2 regions of the Paenibacillus ihbetae genome follow, and region 1 is predicted to be linked to the other one. Evidence: riboswitches for the same ligand, from Rfam matches in the RefSeq annotation. Region 1 holds a riboswitch; the other holds the start of a gene.
What was found. A riboswitch is a leader RNA that binds a small molecule or an ion and turns the genes downstream of it on or off. The one in region 1 is predicted to bind cyclic di-GMP.
Positions count from the first base shown of each region.

Region 2: linked by a shared signal. The riboswitch ahead of BBD41_RS15300 (hypothetical protein) and the one ahead of BBD41_RS00830 (transglutaminase-like domain-containing protein) in region 1 are both predicted to bind cyclic di-GMP.

Region 1 is NZ_CP016809.1:191,263-195,687, forward strand. Features, by position in the region: gene BBD41_RS00825 (LPXTG cell wall anchor domain-containing protein) at 1-1,702, opposite strand, end outside; gene BBD41_RS00830 (transglutaminase-like domain-containing protein) at 1,992-2,792, opposite strand; cyclic di-GMP riboswitch class I at 2,806-2,893, opposite strand; cyclic di-GMP riboswitch class I at 2,957-3,043, opposite strand; gene BBD41_RS00835 (DinB family protein) at 3,194-3,730, opposite strand; gene BBD41_RS00840 (helix-turn-helix transcriptional regulator) at 3,795-4,425, opposite strand, start outside.
Region 2 is NZ_CP016809.1:3,441,048-3,445,472, forward strand. Features, by position in the region: cyclic di-GMP riboswitch class I at 263-358, shown strand; gene BBD41_RS15295 (helix-turn-helix transcriptional regulator) at 513-1,232, shown strand; cyclic di-GMP riboswitch class I at 1,354-1,451, shown strand; gene BBD41_RS15300 (hypothetical protein) at 1,740-2,483, shown strand; gene BBD41_RS15305 (hypothetical protein) at 2,464-2,739, shown strand; cyclic di-GMP riboswitch class I at 3,056-3,155, shown strand; gene BBD41_RS15310 (isopeptide-forming domain-containing fimbrial protein) at 3,489-4,425, shown strand, end outside.

The sequences.
Region 1 (4,425 bases):
CGATCGTATAGGTGGTGTCAATCTTGGAGAACTCGATGATAAAGCCTTCGCGTAAATCATTGTACTTCACCGTGTACTCGCTCGCTGGAACGGCTTTCCCGTCCGCTTTCACGCTCACTGAATCCCGAATGAATTCAAGTCCGCCTTGCGGGAACGTATCCGTGATAATTACATTCTCCATGATGTATTTGGTGCCGTCCGGCTTTTTATCGCCATTGACTGTAATTTTCCACTTCGCGGTTTTTGTGTCAAAATTGACGTTCGAGGATCCTTTTACTAGGGCACGGCTTCCGTAGCCCGGAGCCGTTACTTCCTTAGACGCTTCACCCGATACGACTTTGTTCTTGACTGCGTTCCCCTCGGAGCTCAAGCGATCGACAGGCTCCGTCCGGTAAACAATCGTATAAGGCGAATCGATATCCTTGTTGAATCGAAGCTCGAATCCGTGCTTACCTTTCGCTACAGCGGTGTACTCATCTTCTGGAACCAGGTTTTGGTCATTCGTTGAATTCCCGTTATACACCTTCAGCGAATCGGAAATCCAGGTATGGTTCTCACTAAATTCATCCGTAATGATGGCTTGAGCGCTCGGAATCTTCTTCTCGTTGAAATTGTATTTCACCGTCCAAGTGATGATCCCCGTGTCCTTGTCCTGGCTATATGTCTTATCCAAGAAACTGCCGCGATCTACTGTTACTGTAGCCGTCGATTGGGCATTTTCCATCCCGTCGCCAGACAGAACAGCGGTGTTCTCAAAACGGGACTGATCGCCGATAAGCTTCGTCGAGAAGCGAATTTCGTAGGCTTTGCTGATTGTTTCATCCTGGAATGCAAGCTCCAGCTTGCCGCCACCGCCTGTTTGGACGGTGTACTTGCCGGCATCCAGCCGTTCGCCAAGAACCGCCGAGCCGTCACCGTTAACCTGCAGATTGTATACCTCAACGGAATCCCCGATGAGCTCCAAGCCTTCAGGCATTTCATCGGTGATGACCGCGTGCTTGACCTTATTGAGCGACTTGTTGATCTGTACCGTCCAATCGATCCGGTCTTTGCCAATCGCTTTTCCTTGCTTCTCGATCAGCTTTCCGCCTTGCGGCTTCAGATTCACGACGACGGTCTGAACCCCGCCCTTTATCGGAATAGCAATAATGATTTCCGTGCTTCCTTTAAGAACTTCCTTCTTGAACTCTGTACGAATTTCCAGCTTGCCGCTGATGTTGGAATGGCTCTCCACGTAATCGTTGAAGGTCATCACAACCTTGCCGCTGCGGTCCACCGTAAAACGGCCGACTTCACCCTGACCGGCAACGAGCGGCGAGTCAATGTCCGTGAAGATTTCAAACTGCTGCGGCAGATCGAAGGTAAAGGTGTCCCCGTTCTTATAGTTGTGACCGTTCGGCAGCTCCCATTCATAGCTTAGATTCACGGCTGCGCCGATGTCCAGGCTGCTGCCCGGATTATAAACGGCATCAATGACAGTGCCGTCGATGTCGGTTAACACAACTTTGGTTATAATGCTATCATTATTGATTTCTGATTCGGACGGGCCATAAACATCATCCGTCACTCCATACACTGAATCCTGCACGCTTACCGGTTCCGGGACATTGGTCGATGCATTGACCGTCCAGCCCGACATTCCAAACAATGTTTGAATCATAAGCAGCAGAGCCAATACGATTCCACTTACTTTTTTCTTCATGATCTCTCCCTCAGCCTCTCCATTACCCTCAATATATTTGGTTCCGATGTTGCTTTTGCGTGCGCAAATCGAGCCAACCATCTCTCGGATCATATGCCGATAAGAGATTTGTTCGTCCATCACCTCCGCTTACTTTTTTTGGCGCACGATTCATTGGTGCCTGTATTTTCCTTAAGAACCAATTGAGCTTCTAGCATTGTAACGCCCTGTTCTGAATATTTTCTGAATATAAACCCGAATAAGCCTTGGACAATGGTCCAAAGCTTAAGGTTTTAGCTATAAAATTATTTTAATAATACTTAGCTGCAGAATATCGGGATGCCTCTTTAATCATTTTGAAACCGGCACCCTTGCTCTTCCATCCCGCATCGACGGTCGTGTCGATCGTGACCCACCGCCCGTTCAGGTAAACCTCATTCCAAGCGTGGTAAACGTCAACATAATCCGTTGTCCCCATTACAAGCTTGGTCGGAATGTCCATGCTCCGCAGCATGGATGCGAACAAGGAGGCGTAATCATAACACATGCCTTTTTTTCCGGACAGCGTGCGGTCAATATCGGGAAGATAGTCCGTCAGCTCGCTGGCGGCAAGCGCTTTATCATACCGGATCGTATCGACGATATACTCGTGGATCAGCTTTACTTTTTCCTCGTCGGTGTTAGCAGACCGGGTTAGCTTCTTTGCAAGCTGAGCCGCCTTGTCGCTTGAACGCCAATCGATGTTTTGTACCGAGTTCAAGAACACCCTGCTGCTATTCGTCAGTTGAAGCGTAACTTCTGCTTCCTGCACGATCTTATACTTGGTACCGTTGACCTGCTCCAGCACTGTTATGGTATAACGGCCGTTTCCCATCTGCAGCGGAAAGGACTCCTGCTGCTTGTCCGGTAAAAGCGTATATGTATACTTGTTTTGCCCTTTTGCAATCATGAGCTTCGTCTTCACATCCGCTTTCACGTCATAGCGAACGGCGATGACTCCGCGATCAAGCTGCTCCAGATCCAGCCAATCTCCCGTTTGGGAAGCTTGTACAACCGGAGCCAATACGAAAAACGCAATAAACCCTACAATAGCCAACACCATGTTGCGCATACTGTAAACTCCCTTCGGTAGCCAGGCTGCCATTGACGGTTCATCAAGAAGGCCCTGTGGCTTTGCGTCCTTATCTTTCGACAAGTTTGCCATTATCGTGATAGAGTTTTCAAAGAATGAAACAAATCAAAATCTCCTATAAAAAAACAAAAAAAGCGTATTCGTTCGGTAGCTGGCTGCCATTGATGGTTCATCAAGAAGGCCCTGTAGCTTTGCGTCCTTGCCTTTCGACAAGTTTGCCGTTTATCGTGAGTAGCTTTATGTGAGTTCATCATACCAAATATCTCTAATTCTATCAAGCAAATTTTGAGATTGATAGACGACGATCGACAACAAAAAACGTCTCCAAAGAGACGCTTTTTTGTCAATCCCGCTTGATCATCAAACCGTTAGGGGAATCCTTAGAGGGACAGCTCCTTTTTTAACCGATCGAGCTGCAGCAGGTGGTGCCTGTAATGCATCTCCACCAGCAGAAACCACTCTTTGGCGTTTAAGGCTCCGAATCCGGGATGAGGAATCGTACTGCTGCTGTTTGCTTGGTGCAAATCCGCTTCCGTACGCTTCATCCGTTCCACTACTCCGTGAAGACCTTCAACTAACTGCTCTTTGCTCGCCGGCTGCGGCGGCGTGTACTGCGGAGACGCCGGTATTCGAATCCTGACAGGCGGAAAACTTCCTAGCTCGAACACCGCCTTGCCTCTCTCCGTTTTTTCCCCAGGGGATTCGACGGGCGTTTCGTTTCCGGCCAAACATTGGTCGACATTGCGCAGATGCATATATTGAGCCGATTGAATCAAATGCATGTACATTTGCCCAATGGACCAGTCTTCTTCGTTCGGTTTGATATGCAATTGCTCCAGCTTCAGGTGCTCCAGCTCATTCAAATAGACCGCTACTGTTGATTCAAACGCCTGCAAAGCTTCTGCTGTATTTCTCATCATGATATCTCCTCTTCCATCTGGTATATACCCAATATAAAAAAACGCTACTGACAACAGCGTGTCAGTAGCGTTTTAGCATTTTTTCGGCTTCTTCACGAATCCGGTTACGGAAGGACTCAGGCTCCAGCACCTCGACGTCCCCTCCCCAGCTGAGAACATGGGGCAGAAGCTCCTCCGGCTGCCTGACCCGAAACTGGACCAGAAGACTGCGCTCCCTTTGCTCAGCTGCTTCGATATAGAAGCCTGCGGTCTCGGCGATTTTATCGGTCATTTCCGGGTTTGCCCGGATCATCACATGTAGCTTACGATCGTCCGGCGGGCGATATTGACTCAGCTTAAATCCATGGGGAAGGCTGTACCTTTCCTCAAGCACCGTAACATCCCTCATGCGCGATAATCGGAAATGGCGAACCTCTTGTCGCAGATCGCAGCGTGCGATCATGATCCAATTCCCTTGAACGAGCACAAGGCCATATGGAGCGACTATCCGCTCATTCATCCGTTTCCCATCCGAATCCGGTATTTTTTTCAGGTAGAGCATCCTTATTTTCCGCCGCTCCAAAATGGCACCGCGAACCTGTCCGAGCTCGTTCTCCCCCTGCCCGCCGGGATGAAGAATTTGCATCGTTTCCCGGACAATCGCTGAGGCCTCACGAATGGGTTCCGGAAGAATCGCTTCAATCTTGCTTCGA
Region 2 (4,425 bases), 3.2 Mb from region 1:
ACGGAAGCCTCCGTCACTTCTTGCTAGTTACTACCTAGGTCTTCAAGCTGACGGAGGCTATTTGCTGTTCACAAATTTTTCAAAGGGAGGTTCCTGCGCCAGCTGCCTGTTCCTCGAAGAGAAAATCATGGATGCCTGAAGGGAGGTGAATGATGCGGAGAATGATGTCCCGCAGCATGTCATTACTAGGCAGGGCTATAAACGGATAACTCGGTAATTTCATGCGGAAGCGTGTTTGACAGCCAACCAATCGAATCGTTTCGTACGATAATAGCAAACCCACTGAAAAGTGGCGACGCAAAGCTATAGGGGCTAATGCGGATCTGCCTAAGATTCGTGATGCCAGCCAGTTGCCGAATACGACGGAAACCCCCGTCCTATTTTGCTATGGTAATTTTCATGGATGGAGGTTTTTTATTTTTCGCTAAAAGACTACGATTTTGCAGCGGCGATGAATAGGAGATCGATTTCATTATTAATCACTTATTCTTAACAAGGAAGAAGGGAAAATAATGGGCCAAAGAACATTGCTGAAAGTAAACGATCATTTCCTCAGCATGACTGAAATAAAAAAGAGGCTGATCGAGCGAAAAGAAATCCTGTATCTGTTGCAAGAGGAAACCGGGAATATGAACGATTTGCTGCCTATACCTTATTTATTTGTCATTGCGGACCCAGAGGGAACCATTATCGACTATTGCGGGACGGAGCTGTTAAAAGGCTACTTTGAAAGAAACCATATGAAAATTGGTACATCTTCTGCTATGAACAAGGCGGGAATCAATGCCATTGGTTTATCCATGGAAAAACACTCGGCTTCAGTCGTAATCGGCGCCGAGCACAGCAATCGATTGTTTGCGGAGCTGTCCTGCGTTTGCACGCCCATCCGAATCAAAAATGTTATCATCGGCTACCTCAGCCTCTGTTTTCATTATTTTCACGAGGTTACATTTGCCCTGCCCCTCATTGAGCATTTGGCCAAAAATATTGAAGAAAAGCTGCCCCAGAAGGATCCCATGCTGCAAAAGGAGCTGACCTATTCCCTCTTTGAGCAATATAAATTAACGAATCGCGAGAAGGAAATCGCCTACGGGTGGCTGGAAAATAAAAACGTGCCTGAAATCGCGGATACCTATGGAATTAGTCAAAGCACGGTCCGCACGTTTATTAAAAAAATTTACGCCAAAACGAGAGTCAATCATAAAGGAGCGTTTCTGAGGAAGTTTACCTAAAGAATGGAATACATACGCATCCATTACCCAATTTTGGGTATTTTTTTTATTTACGTCGAATCTTATAATTTAAAGTAAGTTGTTGTTGAAGGATTAATTAATTTTTACAATTTCATACATCGTACGATAATAGCAAACCCGTTGAAAGATGGCGACGCAAAGCTACAGGGGCTAAGGTGGGTGTTTTTAATGCAACCACTATGCCAGCCAGTTACCGAATACGACGGAGCCTCCGTCTATTTAAACATGGCGGGGGTTTTTTGTATTCTAGGTGATCTTGCTATAGGAGGTGAGGAACACACTCCCGTCTCGAAATAACGGCACCAAAGCAGAATCGTGTGACAAGGAGGGGATGATATGTATTCAAGCTGTATTAAATCTATTGAATGCATAAGCGCTTTTGGAACTTCGGAGAGAACTGGGCGAAGAAGCGTTCTTGATATATGATCCAAACAGTATCCTGGAATTAATAGAAGCTAAACTAAAACTTTGAGGAGGAAATGATTTATGAGCGATATTAAAATGGAGGATTCCAATACCTTCGAAGCTGTAGCAATTAAAAACGAAGCTGTGCCTTACAGTCAATATGCCCCGGATATGCATGTATCGGTTGGTTGTATCCCCTGTACAAGAGCGCACTTGTCAGCGGTCTCCGTATCGCTAAAGGAGGGGGATGCAGAGACTGCCCGTGAGGAGATCTCCGCACTGATGGAATACGATTTGACACCGGAGAAGCTAGCGGCGACACCAGAGAGAGACCGTGAAGTATTAGCCAAGTACGCAAAAGCCATTTCCTCCTTGCAGAAAAAACTAGCTGAACCCGTACCGGAATTGACGGCAATTGCTGCATCGCTTAAAGAAGCCATCCGTTTTGCCAGAGTAGACGGTATAGAACATCCCGAAGTACAGATGCGGCTTGAACGTTCTGAGGAATTGGTGAATGGCTTAGAACGAATTCGGTTCGCACCGGAAAAACTACAGTCTCTGGATCCGAATATGCGCGATGAAGTAAAGAGGTTGTTGCCCGAGCTTCGCGAGGCACGCCATCAACTGTTGAACGGCATCACCACAGCGGATGATCTGGAATTGGTAGGCGCTCGTTTTGCTGTAATTTCACGGAAAATCAACGTCAATCCTGATCCGGAGACATTACAACTAGCGCAGAAGGAAGCCGCAGAATTGAATTCAAGCTTTCGTCGGGATGTACTTCAAGCTTGGGGAGGTAAATCATATGAGTCAACTAGACAATGAAATCATATATGGTTTGTCTATGGAGTGCAGCATTGCAGACCATCGCCCTTGCGAGCTTGCCACCGTTATCGGCATGGCGGTGGACATCAGTCAACAGGAAGATATAGCTCTTCCACCGCAGCTCCAACTTATCATGGATACTCAGACTTTGACTGAAAGTGGCGTACGTTTGGCTCTCCATGAATGGATGAATACTATTCCTGAGTCCCAAAAAGAAGTTGCCGCAGGTTTACTCAGCATCCTTGAAAATGGATAACGATATAAAAACAAACATAAAAAATACCGATTTTCGGTATTTTTTATCGCAGACGCCTCTAACATAGATCGCGTCATTAATAGATCTACTAAGTTTCCAAAATAACCATTCTTTTTATGAGATCTTGTTTCGGAATGATCTTGTCGGCTTATCATTGCTAGCAAATAAATGTTGATATAGCACTAAAGCCTTATATTCCAAAATACGACAAATAGTGATAAACTACCACGAAATTGAGTCAATATAACCTAACTTATCAATTATATGTGTTGTAAGATTAAGGAAATGTTAAAACTTACATTTACATAAAATGCTCGTACGATAATGGCAAACCCATTGAAAAGTGGGGACGCAAAGCTACAGGGGCTAATGGATTTGCTGAAAGAAGCAAGTACTATTGCCAGCCAGCTACCGAATACGACGGAAGACCCGTCTGTTAGCGTTTGCTATTGGACGGGTTTTTCATTTTTAGTTATTTCAAATTTTAATTAACGTTAGTCGAGGCAACAAGCCTTGTCTATAGATAAGATGAACCTTCGAGGAGGGAGCGTCCTTTGGGAAAATAAGAAATACATAGTAGGAGGCGATGAGTAAGTGATGGCGTTACGGCCATTCGCTCGTATTGATCAAATGGATTGAGATCAATCCATAAGTCGAAGTATGGATTCGATTTGACTAGCAATGTATTAAATTTAAGGCTCATTACAGTCCAATGACGGCCAAGACTAACAACGATTGGAGGGAGATGTTTGAGCAGTATTCATTCTGGTACGAGCACAAAATTGATCAAGCGTTTGTTTATCCAGTTTTGTGTATTTTTAGTTGCTTTAGGCGGGATATTTCCTTTACAGCCATCTCAGGCTCAGGCCGCATCCTTTTCGATTAATGACACTGATACTTATATTATATCCGGGAATGCTATCTACCAGATCGACGGAAATAATCCGGGCGAGCTAGACCCAAAGGCAAGCCTAGCACTTAACAACGCACTCCTCATTAATAATGGATTAGCGATGTCCATGACGGAAAATGCCTTCTACGCATTTAGCGGAAGTGGCGGCATCAATCGGCTGTATAAGATTTCAGAAACGGGTGCTACTACACAGGTAGCCACGTTGACCGGAACAGCAGCAAACGCCGTAATTAGCCCGGATAATAAATACTATTATATTTACACCGAAAATGGGGAGAATTATCTCGCATACTACGATATAACAACAAATCAGCAAGATCGTAAGGTTATTATCGGCTTGACAAGTAGCAACGGTGGCGACATTCTTTATGACAAAAACGGGTTTATTTGGCTTTTGGATCTTGTTGACCAGGTAAAGGTCTATCAAATCGATCCGGCAACGGCAGAAGTAATACGTTCTGTTCCTATGGTAAGTGCAGACGGCCAATCCATCGATCCTGGACCGCGGGCTCTTAGCTTCCTGCCGAACGGGAAAATGTATGTGGGCGCTGGAAACACCAACACGCTCGTATACGAACTTGATCCAGAAACACTTAGCTATCGATTCCTGAGCTCTACAAATATTGAGATTACTTACGATGCCGCTTCGCGTGTCATTCCTAATTTCGATCCAAATCCTCCTCAACTTGAATCGCAGAAATCGGCGAAGATTCAAGAAAAAGCGGATGGAAACACCGTTGCGGACCAGCCTGAAGTGGGAGATACGCTGCTAT